One region of the Sphaerisporangium rhizosphaerae genome, then DNA from elsewhere that is predicted to be linked to it. Evidence: predicted binding sites of a transcription regulator. Region 1 holds the regulator's gene; the other holds the start of a gene.
The links. Region 1 encodes HrcA, which represses chaperone genes, less so after heat shock. Its sites were predicted from a motif close to TTGGCACTCTCNNNNNGAGAGTGCCAA; they were not measured.

Region 2: a site for HrcA is predicted at 3,726-3,752, ahead of groL (chaperonin GroEL). Genes of this name have one in related genera too.

The regions. Positions count from the first base shown of each region.
Region 1 covers NZ_JBHTCG010000001.1:349,096-356,723, reverse strand. The annotation lists gene lepA (translation elongation factor 4) at 1-497, shown strand, start outside; gene hemW (radical SAM family heme chaperone HemW) at 672-1,889, shown strand; gene ACFQSB_RS01500 (DUF4870 domain-containing protein) at 1,961-2,893, opposite strand; gene ACFQSB_RS01495 (DUF3097 domain-containing protein) at 2,890-3,714, opposite strand; gene ACFQSB_RS01490 (hypothetical protein) at 3,736-4,746, opposite strand; gene hrcA (heat-inducible transcriptional repressor HrcA) at 5,022-6,032, shown strand; gene dnaJ (molecular chaperone DnaJ) at 6,033-7,172, shown strand; gene ACFQSB_RS01475 (16S rRNA (uracil(1498)-N(3))-methyltransferase) at 7,169-7,628, shown strand, end outside.
Region 2 covers NZ_JBHTCG010000056.1:20,534-28,161, reverse strand. The annotation lists gene ACFQSB_RS38985 (alpha,alpha-trehalose-phosphate synthase (UDP-forming)) at 1-189, opposite strand, end outside; gene ACFQSB_RS38980 (RNA polymerase sigma factor) at 355-921, shown strand; SAM riboswitch class I at 1,128-1,294, shown strand; gene thrC (threonine synthase) at 1,309-2,601, shown strand; gene ACFQSB_RS38970 (MoaD/ThiS family protein) at 2,615-2,890, shown strand; gene ACFQSB_RS38965 (cold-shock protein) at 3,284-3,484, shown strand; gene groL (chaperonin GroEL) at 3,880-5,505, shown strand; gene ACFQSB_RS38955 (TetR/AcrR family transcriptional regulator) at 5,606-6,340, opposite strand; gene ACFQSB_RS38950 (FAD-dependent monooxygenase) at 6,413-7,628, shown strand, end outside.

The sequences.
Region 1 (7,628 bases):
GCTACACCCTGCCGCTCGGCGAGATCATCTTCGACTTCTTCGACCAGCTCAAGTCGCGCACCCGCGGATACGCCTCGCTCGACTACGAGCCCTCCGGCGAGCAGGAGGCCGACCTGGTCAAGGTCGACATCCTGCTCCAGGGCGAGGCGGTCGACGCCTTCAGCGCCATCGTCCACCGCGAGAAGGCCTACGCCTACGGCGTCGAGATGGCCAAGAAGCTCAAGGACCTCATCCCGCGCCAGCAGTTCGAGGTGCCCATCCAGGCCGCGATCGGCGCCCGCGTGATCGCCCGTGAGAACATCCGCGCCATCCGCAAGGACGTTCTCGCCAAGTGCTACGGCGGTGACATCAGCCGTAAGCGCAAGCTGCTGGAGAAGCAGAAGGAAGGCAAGAAGCGCATGAAGATGGTGGGCCGCGTCGAGGTCCCCCAGGAAGCGTTCGTCGCCGCCCTTTCCACCGAGAGCGGCAGCGCCGCCGACAAGGCCGCCAAGAAGTGACCTCCGCCCCGCCGCCCACCGCGAGGGGCGACGGGGCGGCCTTTTCCCAGAGCCCCGCGGTTGTCCACAGGCAGCGGCCGGCAGGCCGGACATCGGGGACATCTCCCCTGCGTCGTCCGTGACCTGTCCACAGGCGGTGCGGGGGCACGCCTCCGCGGGCGGCAGACTGGGGGCGTGCCTTCCGTACCTCTCGACGGCGACGCCGTTCCCACCTCGGGTGAGCTGCCCGCCGAAGCCCTGAAGGGCCTCGGCTCGCGGCCCTTCGGCTTCTACGTCCACGTGCCGTTCTGCGCCACCCGCTGCGGCTACTGCGACTTCAACACCTACACCGCGGCCGAGCTCGGCCCAGGGGCCTCGCGCGCCGACTACGCGGCCACCGCGATCGAGGAGATCCGGCTGGCCCGCAGGGTCCTGGGTGAGGCCGAGCTCGCGGTGGAGACCGTCTTCTTCGGCGGCGGCACGCCGACGTTGCTGCCCGCCCGCGATCTCACCGAGATCCTCCGGGTGATCGACGGCGAGTTCGGGCTGGCGCCGGGCGCCGAGGTCACCACCGAGGCCAACCCCGAGTCGGTCGATCCCGCCTCCCTCGAGCGGCTGCGCGCCGGCGGGTTCACCCGCGTCAGCTTCGGCATGCAGAGCGCGGCCGAGCACGTGCTCACCGTCCTGGACCGGCGGCACACCCCCGGCCGCCCGGCCCAGGCCGTGCGCGAGGCCCGCGACGCCGGGTTCGCGCACGTCAACCTCGACCTCATCTACAGCACGCCGGGCGAGAGCGACGACGACTGGCGCGCGTCCCTGGCCGCGGCCATCGAGGCGCGGCCCGACCACGTCTCGGCGTACTCGCTGATCGTCGAGGACGGCACCCGCCTGGCCGCGCGCATCCGCAGGGGCGAACTGCCCATGCCCGATGACGACGTGGCCGCCGACCGTTACGTCATCGCCGACGAGATGCTGTCGCAGGCCGGCTTCTCGTGGTACGAGGTGTCCAACTGGGCCGCTTCCGAGCAGGCGCGCTGCCGCCACAACCTCCTCTACTGGACCGGCGGCGACTGGTGGGGTGTGGGTCCCGGCGCGCATGGTCACGTGGGCGGCACGCGCTGGTGGAACGTCAAACACCCGGCGGCCTACGCCTCCCGGCTGGCGGCGGGCGCATCGCCGGGTCACGCGCGCGAGGTGCTGTCACAGGACGACCAGAAGGTCGAGCGGCTGATGCTCGAACTGCGCCTCGACTCCGGCTTCCCCCTCGCCGAGATCGCGCCGCCCGCCCGCCCGGCCGTCGCCCGCGCCCTGGCGGACGGCCTGCTGCAACCCGGGCCCTTCACCCGCGGCCGAGCCGTGCTCACCCTCAAGGGCCGCCTGCTGGCCGACGCCCTCATCCGAGACCTCACCTGACCGGCGAGGGGCAGGCATGTGCACTGAAGGGCGACTCGGGGCCCAGCGGGCGATCAGCGGTTCGGTAGGAGTCAGCTGATGAAGCGGATGTTGACGGGGTAACGGTAGTTCTCGCCGCGGTTGGCCGCCACCGCCGCCATGATCATCAAGATCAGCGAGCCGATGCCGACGACGATCATCAGCAGTATTCCGATGATCACCAGAACCAGGACGGCGGAGACCGCGTAGGCGATGAAGAGCGTGATCTGGAAGTTCAGCGCCTCGGCCGCCTGGTCGCGGACGTAGGGCGACTCATCCTTCTTGACCAGGTACAGAATGAGCGGGCCGAGGAAGGAGGTCAGCAGGCCGAGCAGGTGGGCGAGCATCGCCAGGGTCGTGTCGTCCGACCCCGGGCGCGGCCCGAACCTGCCAGGGACGTGCGGCCCGCCCGGGTACCCCGCCGGCCCGTACCCCGGCTGTCCGTAGCCGGGCTGTCCGTAGCCGGCCTGCCCGTAACCAGGCTGTCCGTAACCGGACTGTCCGTAGCCGTGTTGCTCGTAACCGGATTGCTCGTATGCCGGCGCCTGGTAGGGCGGGGGTGGCGCGTACCCGTGCTCGGCGGCGCCGGCGTCCCGGTGCTCCGCGCCGTACCCGGCGGGCTCGTCGCGAGGGCGGTCGGCCGGCGTGGCGGAGGACACGATTCCAGACTCCTGGACGGGCGTGGCGGGCGGTTCGAAGGTGGGGGCTTCGGCGGGGGCGCCGGGAGCTTCGGACTCGCGGTCCTTGGCCGGTGGGGCGGTGGAGGACACCTCGCCGGCCTGGTCGGCGGGGGGCTCGAAGCCGGGTTGCCGGGGCGCGTCGGCGTCCGACGGGGCATCGGCGTGCCGGACGGTGGGCGGCTCGGGGTCCGGGTGGGGGGCCGGGGTGGTGGGGAGTTCGGAGTCGAGGGGGTCGGCCGGTGTGGTGGGGGGATCGGAGCGGGGGTGAGGGGCGTTGGTCTCGGGGTCGTTCGGAGGGTGGCTCATGGCGTCTCCTCGGTCGACACGAAGTCGATCAGCTCCTCTACCCGGCCCAGAAGCTCCGGCTCGAGGTCAGTGTAAGTCCGGACAGCGCCGAGAATGCGGCGCCAGGCCTCCGCCGGTTCCAGCCGCCAGCCCAGGGCCTCGATCACGCCTTCCTTCCACGGGATCCCGCGCGGGACCTCCGGCCAGGCGCGGATGCCGACGGCGGACGGCTTGACGGCGGCCCAGATGTCCACGAAGGGGTGCCCGACGACGAGCACGTGCGGAGAGGAGACCTGGGCGGCGATGCGGCTCTCCTTGGACCCGGGGACCAGATGGTCGACCAGCACGCCGAGGCGCCGTCCCGGGCCGGGCTCGAACTCGGCCACGATGGCGGGCAGGTCGTCCACGCCCTCGAGGTACTCGACGACGACGCCCTCCACCCGCAGGTCGTGGCCCCAGATCTTCTCCACGAGGGACGCGTCGTGCACGCCTTCGACGTAGATGCGGCTCTCGCGGGCGACACGCGCCCGCAGCCCCTCGACGGCGATCGACCCGGACGCGCTGCGGCCGGGCCCCGTGGACGCGGCCTCCGGCGCCGGGCGCACCAGCGTCACCGGCCTGCCCTCCAGCAGGAACGCGGCGGGCGCCAGCGGGAACACCCGCCGCCGCCCGAAGCGGTCCTCCAGGGTGACGGCCTCCTTGTCACAGGCCACCACGGCGCCGCAGAAGCCCCCCTCGGCGTCCTCCACCACGAGGTCGAGCTCGGCCGGGACCTTGGGGATCTTGCCGCGCAGCGGCCTCCGCCAGTCTCCGGCCAGCACGTCCCGTCCGTAGTCCCGCATACCTGGGCACGCTAGCAAAGATCATGCCTGTGGCGGTGCGCCCTGCGGCCACGCGCCGCCGTAGGGGGCTGCGGCCGCCGCCCGCCGCTTGCGGTTCCGGCCGCGCCGCACCAGGACGACGATCGTGGTGACGACCGCGAGCAGGAACCCGGCCAGCGGGATCAGGAACAGCGAGGCCACGCCTCCGGCGAGGGCGCCGGTGTCGGCGGTCAGCGACTTGCCGACCCCGAACAGCACCTGCTTGCCGGCCTCGGCCTGGCAGCTCACCTTGTAGGTGCCCGCGGCGGGCACGCCGATGTCGAACACGGCCTCCCACACCCGGCCGTCGGCGGACACCGTCTGGGACGCCTTGGGCGAGGTGAGATCGACCTTCTTGCCGGCGCCGTCCACGGCGAGGCAGTTGATGTCGGTGGGCCCGGACGCGGAGGCGTACAGGATGGGCTTGTCCGCGGGGTCCATGGGGACCGACACGCTGCCGCCGCTCTGGAAGGTCTGCGTGGGCGCCGCGTCGGTGATGGTCTTGAACAGGCCGCCGGCGAAACCCACGATGCCCACGACGCCGCAGATCACCGCGACGAGCCAGGCGAGCACGATCCACAGCACCCGCGGCCGCACCGGTCCGGGCGCGGCGGGCGCGGGGGAGGCGTAGAGCGGGTGCGCCGCCTCGGACGCGGGCCCGCCATAGGAGGGGCCCCCGTACGAAGGCGAAGGCCCGCCATAGGACGTCCCGCCGTAGGGAGGCCCGCCATGGGAGGGCCCGCCGTGCGAAGGACCGCCGTGCGAGGGGCCGCCTGGGACGCCGTACGGCCCGCCGGCGGGCGCGCCGTGGGGCGATGAGCCGGCGGGCGCGCCGTAGGGTGAGGGCCCGGCGGGAGCGCCGTACGGCGGGCCGCCGGAGGCGGGGCCGTGCGGGCCGGGGCCCGAGCCGGGCGGAGCGCTCTGCGGCGGGGGAGGCGTGACCTGCGGACCCGAAGAGTCCGGACGCGGCGGTCGCCTCGTCGCGTCGGTCAGGCGGGGATCGTTCTCGCTCATGAACCGAGTCTGGATCAGATGACTTGCCGGCGAATAGCAACCCACTTGTCACCGCCCGGGCATCCGGCCGCCCGGGCACGTGCTCCATTCGTCCGGTGGTGGAAAGAAGTCGGCGGATGGGCGGAGTGGGGCCGATTCGCGGGAGAGTGGGGAGGGTGGTGCGGTCTGAGTTATCGCACCCTGAGGCCCGTGGCCGTACACTTGGCACTCGGGAACACTGAGTGCCAGACCAGGCGTTTACGCAGGCACGAACGCGAGGCAGGGAGGTGAGCACGTTGCTCGATGAACGCAAGCTGGCCGTTCTGCGCGCCGTTGTCGAGGATTTCGTGTCCACCAACGAGCCGGTCGGGTCGAAGGCATTGGCGGAGCGTCACAATCTGGGGGTCTCGCCCGCCACCGTGCGCAACGACATGGCCGTGCTCGAGGAGCAGGGCTACATCACACAACCCCACACCAGCGCGGGGCGGGTCCCCACCGACAAGGGCTACCGGTTGTTCGTCGACCGGCTGTCCCAGATCAAGCCGCTGTCGGCCGCCGAGCGCCGTGCGATCGAGACGTTCCTGGCGGGCGCCGTCGATCTCGACGACGTCGTGACCCGCACCGTGCGGCTGCTGGCGCAGCTGACCCGCCAGGTGGCCGTGGTGCAGTACCCGTCGCTCATCCGCTCGACGGTCCGGCACGTCGAGCTGGTGCCGCTGGCCGAGCGGCGCATCATGCTCGTGGTGATCACCAACACCGGCCGTGTCGAGCAGCGGGTCGTCGACCTGCCGGACGTGGTGGCCGACGACCAGGTCGCCCACCTGCGGGCGTTGCTGAACGCCTGCCTCGACGGGTGCAGGCTCGGCCGGGTGGCCGAGACGGTCGCCGACCTTCCCGAACGGCTGCCCGAGGGCGACCGGCCGATGGCGACGACGATCCTGTCGGTCCTGCTGGAGACCCTGGTCGAGCGGCACGACGAGAAGATCGTCTTCGCCGGCGCGGCGAATCTCGCGGGCGACTTCAGCGTCGGCCTGCGCGAGGTGCTCGAGGCGCTGGAGGAGCAGGTCGTGCTCATGCGCCTGCTCGGCGAGGCGAACGACCACTCCGCCCTGACCGTGCGCATCGGCTCGGAGAACCCCTACTCCGGGCTTCACGGCACCTCGATCGTCGCCGCCGGGTACGGTTCGGGCGACAATGAACTGGCCCGGCTCGGAGTGCTGGGCCCGACGCGAATGGACTACCCGGTGACGATGGGAGCGGTGCGCGCAGTGGCACGCTATGTCGGCCAGATCCTGGCGGGATCCTAAGTGGCCCGCGACTATTACGGCATCCTCGGGGTGCGCCGTGACGCCACTCAGGACGAGATCAAGAAGGCGTATCGCCGCCTCGCACGTGAGCTCCACCCTGACATCAACCCCGATCCCGAGACGCAGGAGCGCTTCAAGGAGATCAATCAGGCGTACGAGGTCCTGTCGGACCCGAGCAAGCGCCAGATGTTCGATCTCGGCGCCGATCCCTTCGGCGGCGCCGGAGCGGCCGGCCCCGGCGCGGCGGGCTTCGGCGCGGGGTTCCCGTTCAGCGACATCATGGACGCCTTCTTCGGCGGCGGAGGCGGCGCGCGCGGCCCCCGTTCGCGGGCCAGGCGCGGGCGCAACGCCACCATCCGGGTCGAGCTCGACCTGGCCGAGTCGGCGTTCGGCACCACGCGCGAGCTGGTCGTGGACACCGCCGTGCTGTGCGAGGTGTGCCAGGGGTCGGGCGCGGCGGCCGGCACCCATCCCGACACCTGCGACATGTGCCACGGCCGCGGCGAGATCTCCCAGGTCACCCGGTCGTTCCTCGGCCAGGTGATGACCGCCAGGCCCTGCCCCCAGTGCGGCGGGTTCGGCTCGGTCATCCACCACCCGTGCCAGGAGTGCTCCGGCGACGGGCGGGTGCGCACCCGGCGCACGATCAAGGTCCGCATCCCGGCCGGCGTCGAGGACGGCACCCACATCCAGCTCGCCGGCGAGGGCGAGGTCGGCCCCGGCGGCGGCCCGCCCGGCGACCTGTTCCTCGAGATCGTCGAGCGCCCGCACGACACGTTCGAGCGGCGCGGCGACGACCTGCACTGCACGGTGCAGATCCCGATGACCGCGGCGGCGCTCGGCACGATCCTCACCGTGCAGACGCTCGACGGGGCCGAAGAGCTGGACGTGCGCCCCGGCACCCAGTCGGGTCAGGTCATCCCGCTGTACGGGCGGGGCATCCAGCGGCTCAACGAGACCGGCAGGGGCGACCTGCTGATCCACGTGAACGTCGAGACCCCCACCAAGCTGGACGCCGCCCAGGAGGAGCTGCTCAAGGAGCTGTCCAAGCTGCGTGGCGAAGAGCGCCCGCCGGGCAAGTTCGCGCCCGGCCAGCAGGGCTTCTTCTCACGCCTCCGGGACGCTTTTAACGGCCGATGAGCGTCCCGGTTTTCCTGGCCGACGACCTGTCCGGTGACGAGATCGTCCTCGGCGGCCCCGAGGGGCGGCACGCCGCCACCGTGCGGCGGCTGAGGGCGGGTGAAAGGGTTGATCTGACCGACGGCGCGGGCGCGGTGGCCGAGTGCGCCGTGCGCGACGCCGGGAAGGACTTTCTGCGGCTGGAGGTCGTCGGCCGCCGCGTGGTGCCCGCGCCCGACCCGCGCCTGGTCGTCGTCCAGGGGCTGCCGAAGGGCGATCGGGGCGAGCTGGCGGTCGAGATGATGACCGAGGCGGGCGTGGACGTCATCGTCCCGTGGGCCGCTGCCCGGTGCGTCACCCAGTGGAAGGGCGAGCGCGCCGCCAAGTCGCTGGCGCGCTGGCGCTCCACGGCCCGCGAGGCCGCCAAGCAGGCCCGGCGGTTCCACCTGCCCGAGGTCGCCGAGCAGGCGAGCACGG
Region 2 (7,628 bases), on a different contig from region 1:
CGCCAGCCGCACGGCGCTGCGGTCGCCGTCGGACAGCGCGGCGCACACCCACAGCACCTCGGCGTCCTTGGCCACCTCGGACAGGCCGGAGACCATGCCGCCCCCACCGCGGCGCATCGTCAGCGTGCCGTCATCGGCGAGCGTGAACGACACGGGCCCCCTGTTGGAGGCCAGCAGAACTGTGTTCATCCGCCCATCACCACTCCTCGTCCGCCCTGCGGCGGTCGTCCCTCGCCGGTTCATCTCCGCTGTGACGCGCACCTGGCCGCAGATTAATTGAATTTAACGCTCCCAATAAGATGGGTTGGCGGTCAGGTCAGGGCTGGCCGCAGGCGGTCGAGAGGAGCTCGGGGCATGGCGCTTGACGAGACGACCGAGGATCTGGCCCGCGCGGCCGCCGCGGGCGACCACCGTTCGCTGGGCGAGCTCCTGCGCCGCATCGAGGCCGACGTGCTGCGCCACTGCTCGCGGCTGCTGCCGTACCACCAGGACGCCGAGGAGGCCTGCCAGGACACCCTGCTGGCCGTGGCGCGCAACATCGGGCGGTTCGAGGGGCGGGCCCGCTTCTCCACCTGGCTGCACATCGTGACGACCAACTGCGCCCGCACGACCTACCGCACCCTCAAGCGCCGTGCGGCCGAGCAGACGGCCGATGAACTGCCCGAGCTGCGGGCCGACCCGCGCAGGGTCAGCGTCATCGCCGGGTCGCGGCTCGACCTGCTCGACGCGATGGAGTCCCTGGAGGCCGACAAGCCCGAGCTGGCCCAGGCCCTGGTGCTGCGCGACATCTGCCAGCTCGACTACAACGAGGTCGCCGAGCAGCTCGGCATCCCGCTGGGCACGGCCAAGTCGCGCATCCACCAGGCGCGCAAGTACGTCCAGGCGGCGCTCGGCGACGCCTACGGCCGGCCCTTCGCCTAGCGGGCCGCAACGCGCTCCCTTCCCGCCTGCTCTGTTCCGGGACGGAGCTTCTCGCGACGCTTCTCGCAACGTGCTCACCTGCGGCTTCGGTTTCTCCTATCGTGCTCTCACGTCTCGGAGAATGAGACGGACGGCCGTCCGCGCCGGTGGGCGAGGTACAGTTCTTAAGGCCTGCTTGTGATACAAGCGGGATCACAACTTCATATTGCTCATCCAGAGGGGTGGAGGGACCGGCCCTGCGAAGCCCCGGCAACCCTCCCGGCTGTGGTCATCCGCGTCTGCCGAACGACGCGGCACTCAAAGACCAGTGAGACCGGCCGGGACAGGTGCCAATTCCGGCCTGTGACCAAGGTGGTCCGGGCGAAGATGAGGGAAAGGCCTCGCTTCATGGCGCTCGCAACAGCTGAGACAACGACCACGCTCGACTTCGGCCCCGCCGTCGCTCTTTCGTGCCGCGAATGCGGCACCAGGTTCGACCTGGGACCGATCTTCGCCTGTGCCGAGTGTTTCGGGCCACTCGAAGTGGCCTACACCTGGAGCTCTCCCGGCGAGACCGGGACGGCGGTGACCCGTGAGCAGATCGCCTCGGGTCCGAGCAACATCTGGCGCTACCGCGGGCTGCTGCCGGTGCCCGCCGACGTCGCCTCCCGGCCCAACCTGGCCCCCGGCTGGACCAAGCTGGTCAAGGCCGACAATCTGGCTCGCGAACTGGGCCTGCGCAGCCTGCATGTCAAGGACGACTCCGGCAATCCGACCCACTCGTTCAAGGACCGGGTCGTCGCCATCGCGCTGGAGGCCGCGCGCAACTTCGGCTTCCACACCTTGTCGTGCTCCTCCACGGGCAACCTCGCGGGCGCGGTGACGGCCGCGGCGGCGCGCGCGGGGCTGGACGCCTGCGTGTTCATCCCGTCCGACCTCGAAGAGGCCAAGATCGTCATGGCCTCGGTGTACGGCGGCCGGCTGGTGGGCATCGAGGGCACCTACGACGACGTCAACCGGTTCTGCTCCGAGCTCATCGGCGACCCGCTGGGCGACAAGTGGGGCTTCGTCAACGTGAACCTCCGGCCGTACTACGCCGAGGGGTCCAGGACGCTGGCCTTCGAGATCGCCGAGCAGCTCGGCTGGCGCCTGCCCGAGCAGATCGTCATCCCGGTGGCCTCCGGCTCCCAGCTCACCAAGATCGACAAGGGGTTCCGGGAGTTGATCAAGCTCGGCCTGGTCGAGGACCGCCCCTACAAGGTCTTCGGCGCACAGGCCGAGGGCTGTTCGCCGGTGTCGGCGGCCTTCAAGGCGGGCCACGACATCGTGCGTCCCGTCAAGCCCGACACCATCGCCAAGTCGCTCGCCATCGGCAACCCGGCCGACGGCCCGTACGTGCTCGACATCGCCCGTCGTAGCGGCGGCGCGGTGGAGGACGTCACCGACGCCGAGGTGGTGGACGCCATCCGGCTGCTGGCGCGCACCGAGGGCATCTTCGCCGAGACCGCCGGCGGCGTGACCGTCGGCGTGCTGCGCAAACTCGTCTCCAACGGCCTGCTCGACCCCGAGGCCGAGACGGTGGTGCTCAACACCGGGGACGGCCTCAAGACGCTCGACGCGGTCTCCGCCGAGGCGAGGCCCACCGCGGTCATCCGTCCTTCGCTCGACGCATTTCGTACGGCTGTCGCCGACCACTCCTGAAAGGGCCTGATAAATGAGCGTTTCTGTGCGGATTCCGACGATTCTTCGCACCTACACCGACGGCGCGTCGGAGGTGAGCAGTGACGGGGCGACCCTGCGCGAGGTGCTCCAGAAGCTCGACGCCGACTTCCCGGGAATCGGGGCCCGTATTCTGGACGAAACGGGCAAGATCCGCCGTTTTGTCAACGTGTATGTCGGAGAAGAGGACGTCCGATTCGTCGACGGTCTCGACACCGCAACCCCCGAAGGAACCAACATCTCGGTGATCCCCGCCGTCGCCGGGGGCTGACCTCCGCGCCCTTCTGGCCTTTGTGAGGCGTGCTCAAGTCTCACCGGCCCCATCGGTCACATCACGCCCATGCGTCCTAGCTGGACGCATGGGCGTCGCCATGTCCGCAAGGGGGGCCCGGTAGCGGGACGACTATCATAATAGAAGTGATTACCGGGTCCTCCGTTAGTGTAATTGTCAACTAACTAAACGCGAGCGGGAAATAGCCGAGTGCCGCTGAGAGCGAACGTCAAGTAGTAGTTTCCCGATTGACTCTGTTGCTTCAACCCTTGCCACAGGTATGGTCGAGAACGATCGACGTAGCCGAGGAGTTCGCATGCGTCTCGGCTCCGAAGGTCACGGACCTCGCGGAGGAGTGGGCGGGGTCCGGAGCCCAGCAAGAGGAGTCGGAAAGTGGCGCAGGGCACCGTCAAATGGTTTAACGCGGACAAGGGCTACGGCTTCATCGCGGTAGACGGTGGTAAGGACGTGTTTGTCCACTACTCAGCGATCCTGTCCGAGGGATACCGGTCCCTAGAGCAGGGTCAGCGGGTGGAGTTCGAGATCACGCAGGGGCAGAAGGGCCCGCAGGCGGAGTCCGTTCGCACTGTGTGACGTGGCCGGCGTCGCCCGGCCAGACGAAGATCCACTAGTCTCTCCCCGTCAGTAGCTGGAAGGTTCGGTCTGTCATGCACCAAGACGGGCCGGGCCTTCCTTCATGTCAGCCTGCGGGGCTGTACCGCCTACCCTGTGGGGGCGGGCCCAATATTCGGCATACGGTCGGAGAAATCCTTGTGCCGCCCAGGTCATAGGGGTTGTCGCTTGCACTCGACCGGGTAGAGTGCTAAACAGTTCGTTGGCACTCTCCTGTCGAGAGTGACAAACCTGGATCGAGGCGATGGGGCCTGGCGATCCACGGCGACAGGTGCCGTGGAGGCGCGGGTTTCATGCCGTCGCGGGCGTCGGCTCGATCCGCTGCAAGCCACCCTGTATCTGGGAGGTCTAGCCGTATGGCAGCCAAGATGATCGCGTTTAACGAGGACGCCCGGCGCGGTCTCGAGCGCGGTATGAACCAGCTCGCCGATGCCGTCAAGGTGACCTTGGGTCCCAAGGGCCGCAACGTCGTGCTGGAGAAGAAGTGGGGCGCTCCCACCATCACCAACGACGGTGTCTCCATCGCCAAGGAGATCGAGCTCGAGGACCCGTGGGAGAAGATCGGGGCCGAGCTCGTCAAGGAGGTCGCGAAGAAGACCGACGACGTCGCGGGTGACGGCACCACCACCGCCACCGTGCTCGCCCAGGCGCTGGTACGCGAGGGCCTGCGCAACGTCGCCGCCGGCGCCAACCCGATGTCCCTGAAGAAGGGCATCGAGGCCGCCGTCGAGCGCGTCAGCGAGGAGCTCTCCAAGATCGCCAAGGATGTGGAGACCAAGGAGCAGATCGCCTCCACCGCCTCCATCTCCGCCGGCGACACCCAGATCGGCGAGATGATCGCCGAGGCCATGGACAAGGTCGGCAAAGAAGGCGTCATCACCGTCGAGGAGAGCAACGCCTTCGGCCTGGAGCTCGAGCTCACCGAGGGCATGCGCTTCGACAAGGGCTACATCTCCGGTTACTTCGTGACCGACCCGGAGCGCATGGAGGCGGTCCTCGACGACCCCTACCTCCTGATCGTCAACTCCAAGGTGTCGGCCAACAAGGACCTCCTCCCGCTGCTCGACAAGGTCGTGCAGGCCGGCAAGCCGCTGGTGATCATCGCTGAGGACGTCGAGGGCGAGGCCCTGGCCACCCTGGTCGTCAACAAGATCCGCGGCCTGTTCAAGTCCGTGGCCGTCAAGGCCCCCGGCTTCGGCGACCGCCGCAAGGCCATGCTCGGCGACATCGCCATCCTCACCGGTGGCCAGCCGATCAGCGAGGACGTGGGCCTCAAGCTCGAGACCGCCACCCTCGACCTGCTCGGCCGCGCGCGCCAGGTCATCATCACCAAGGACGAGACCACCATCGTCGACGGTGCGGGCGATCCCGAGCAGATCGCCGGCCGGGTCAACCAGATCCGCGCCGAGATCGAGAACACCGACTCCGACTACGACCGCGAGAAGCTCCAGGAGCGTCTGGCCAAGCTGGCCGGCGGCGTCGCCGTCATCAAGGCCGGCGCGGCGACCGAGGTCGAGCTCAAGGAGCGCAAGCACCGCATCGAGGACGCCGTGCGCAACGCCAAGGCGGCCGTCGAGGAGGGCATCGTGCCCGGCGGTGGCGTGGCCCTGCTCCAGGCGGGCGCCAAGGCCTTCGACAAGCTCGAGCTGTTCAACGACGAGGCCACCGGTGCCGCGATCGTCCGCAAGGCGCTCGAGGAGCCGCTGAAGCAGATCGCCGTCAACGCCGGCCTTGAGGGCGGCGTCGTGGTCGAGCGTGTGCGCAACCTCGAGACGGGCGTCGGCCTCAACGCCGCGACCGGCGAGTACGTCAACATGCTCGAGTCCGGCATCATCGACCCGGCCAAGGTCACCCGTTCGGCGCTGCAGAACGCCGCCTCCATCGCGGCGCTCTTCCTCACCACCGAGGCCGTCATCGCCGAGAAGCCCGAGAAGACCCCTGCCGCTCCCGCCATGCCCGGCGGCGGCGACATGGACTTCTGAGCCTCCGGCTCACGCCACATCGAAAGGGCCGCTCCCGGATTCGTCCGGGGGCGGCCCTTTCGGCGTCCGCGCGGGCTCGTCCTTGCGGCGCGGGCTCCCCTCAGAAGCCGGGGCAGGCCCGCTCGACGGCGTCGAACGCCCGCTCCAGCAGGGCCAGGTGGTCGGGCATGACCTCGGCCGCGCGCTCCCCGGCCATCATCCGCCGCGCGCTCGCGACGTACACCGTGCGGTAGGCGGCCAGGAAGAGCGCGGCGGCCAGCTCGGCATCGACGTCCCATGAGTCGGCGCCGCCACCGATGTCCCCTGAGCCGGCGCCGCCGTGGACGTCACGGGATCCGGCATCGGCGTCGCCAGGGCCGGCGTCGCCAGGGCCGGCGTCGCCGGGGCCGGCGCCGGTCGCCTCCGCGAGCAGGGCGGCGATCAGCGCCTCCAGGTCCTCCAGTGCCTCCCGCACCCTGGCCCGCAGCGCCGGGGAGTCCAGGATGACCTGCCAGAAGGCCTGCTGACCTTCCCTGATGCCCGACAGGGCATGACCGCTCCGCAGCAGCTCGAAGATCAGACGGCGCAGCGCCGCCAGTGGCGGGCGGCCCTCGGGCCGGTCGCGGACCGCCCGGGTGACCAGCTCGACCACCTCGGGGACCCGGTCGAGGAACAGGTCCTCCTTGCGCGGGAAGTAGTTGAACACGGTCTTGGCCGAGACGTTCGCCGCCTCCGCCACCTCGGCCACCGTGACGTTGTCGAACCCGCGCATGAGGAACAGGCCGGAGGCCACGTCCGAGATCAGCTGCCGGGTCTGCCGCTTCTTGCGTTCACGAAGCCCGAGGTCGGTGTCCACGTCGTCCAATATAGTGGCTAAAAAACTACTGCTACAGTAAGTTTTTAGCCAAGGAACCGAAGTGGAGGCGGCATGTCGTACGACGTGGACGTGGTGGTGGCCGGGGGCGGTCCGGTGGGGCTGATGCTGGCCTGCGAGCTCGCGCTCGGGGGCGTCTCGGCCATGGTGGTCGAGCGGCTCACGGAGGTGGACCCCACGATCAAGGCAGGAGCGCTCAACCTGCCGAGCGTCGAGGCGCTGTACCGGCGCGGCATGCTCCCGGCGCTCCGCGAGGCCCAGGAGCGCAACCTCGAGCATTTCGCCGCCTTCATGCGGCAGCAGGCCGCCCACCGCGAGGGCGCCGGGGACGGACGGGCGGCAACGGCCGGCGCCTCCGAGGAGGCGCCGCCTCCGCGGGCGCCGCGGACGCCGCCGAAGTTCGCCGGGCACTTCGCCGGCATCATGCTGGACGCGGCCCGGCTCGACGACGCCGACCCCGACCTCGCCGGCCACGGCCCGGCCGGGGACATCGGCCTGGTCAACCAGCAGCAGATCGAGGGCATCCTCGGCGAGCACGCCGCGCGGCTGGGCGTCCAGGTGCGGCGGGGCGTCGAGCTGACCGATCTGTCGGCCGACGACGAGGGCGTCACCGTCTCGACGAGCGCGGGCCGGGTGCGGGCCCGCTGGCTGGTCGGCTGCGACGGGGGGCGGAGCGTCGTCAGGAAGCTCGCCGGCTTCGACTTCCCCGGCACCGACCCCGAGATCACCGCCTACCAGGTCCTCGGCGAGATGGAGGGCGCCGAGGCCCTGGGCGTCGGCTGGCACGCCACCCCGACCGGCGTGTACGCGCACGGTCCCGTCCCGGGACGCATCCTCACCGTCCAGTTCACCGGTCCGCGCGCCGACCGCGACACCCCCGTCACCCGCGAGGAGCTGCAGGAGGCGATCCGGCACGTCACCGGCGTCGAGGTGACCGTGACCGCGATCAAGACCGCCACCCGCTTCACCGACAACGCGCGCCAGGCCTCCACCTACCGGCTGGGCCGGGTGCTGCTCGCCGGCGACGCCGCGCACGTGCACTCGCCGTTCGGCGGCCAAGGGCTGAACCTCGGTCTCGGCGACGCGGTGAACCTGGGCTGGAAGCTCGCCGCGACCGTGCGCGGCTGGGCGCCGCACGACCTGCTCGACACCTACACCGCCGAACGGCACCCGATCGGGGCCTGGGTGCTGGACTGGACCCGCGCCCAGGTCGCGCTGATGCGCCCCGATCCCCGCGCCAGGGCCCTGCGGAGCGTCGTGAACGACCTGG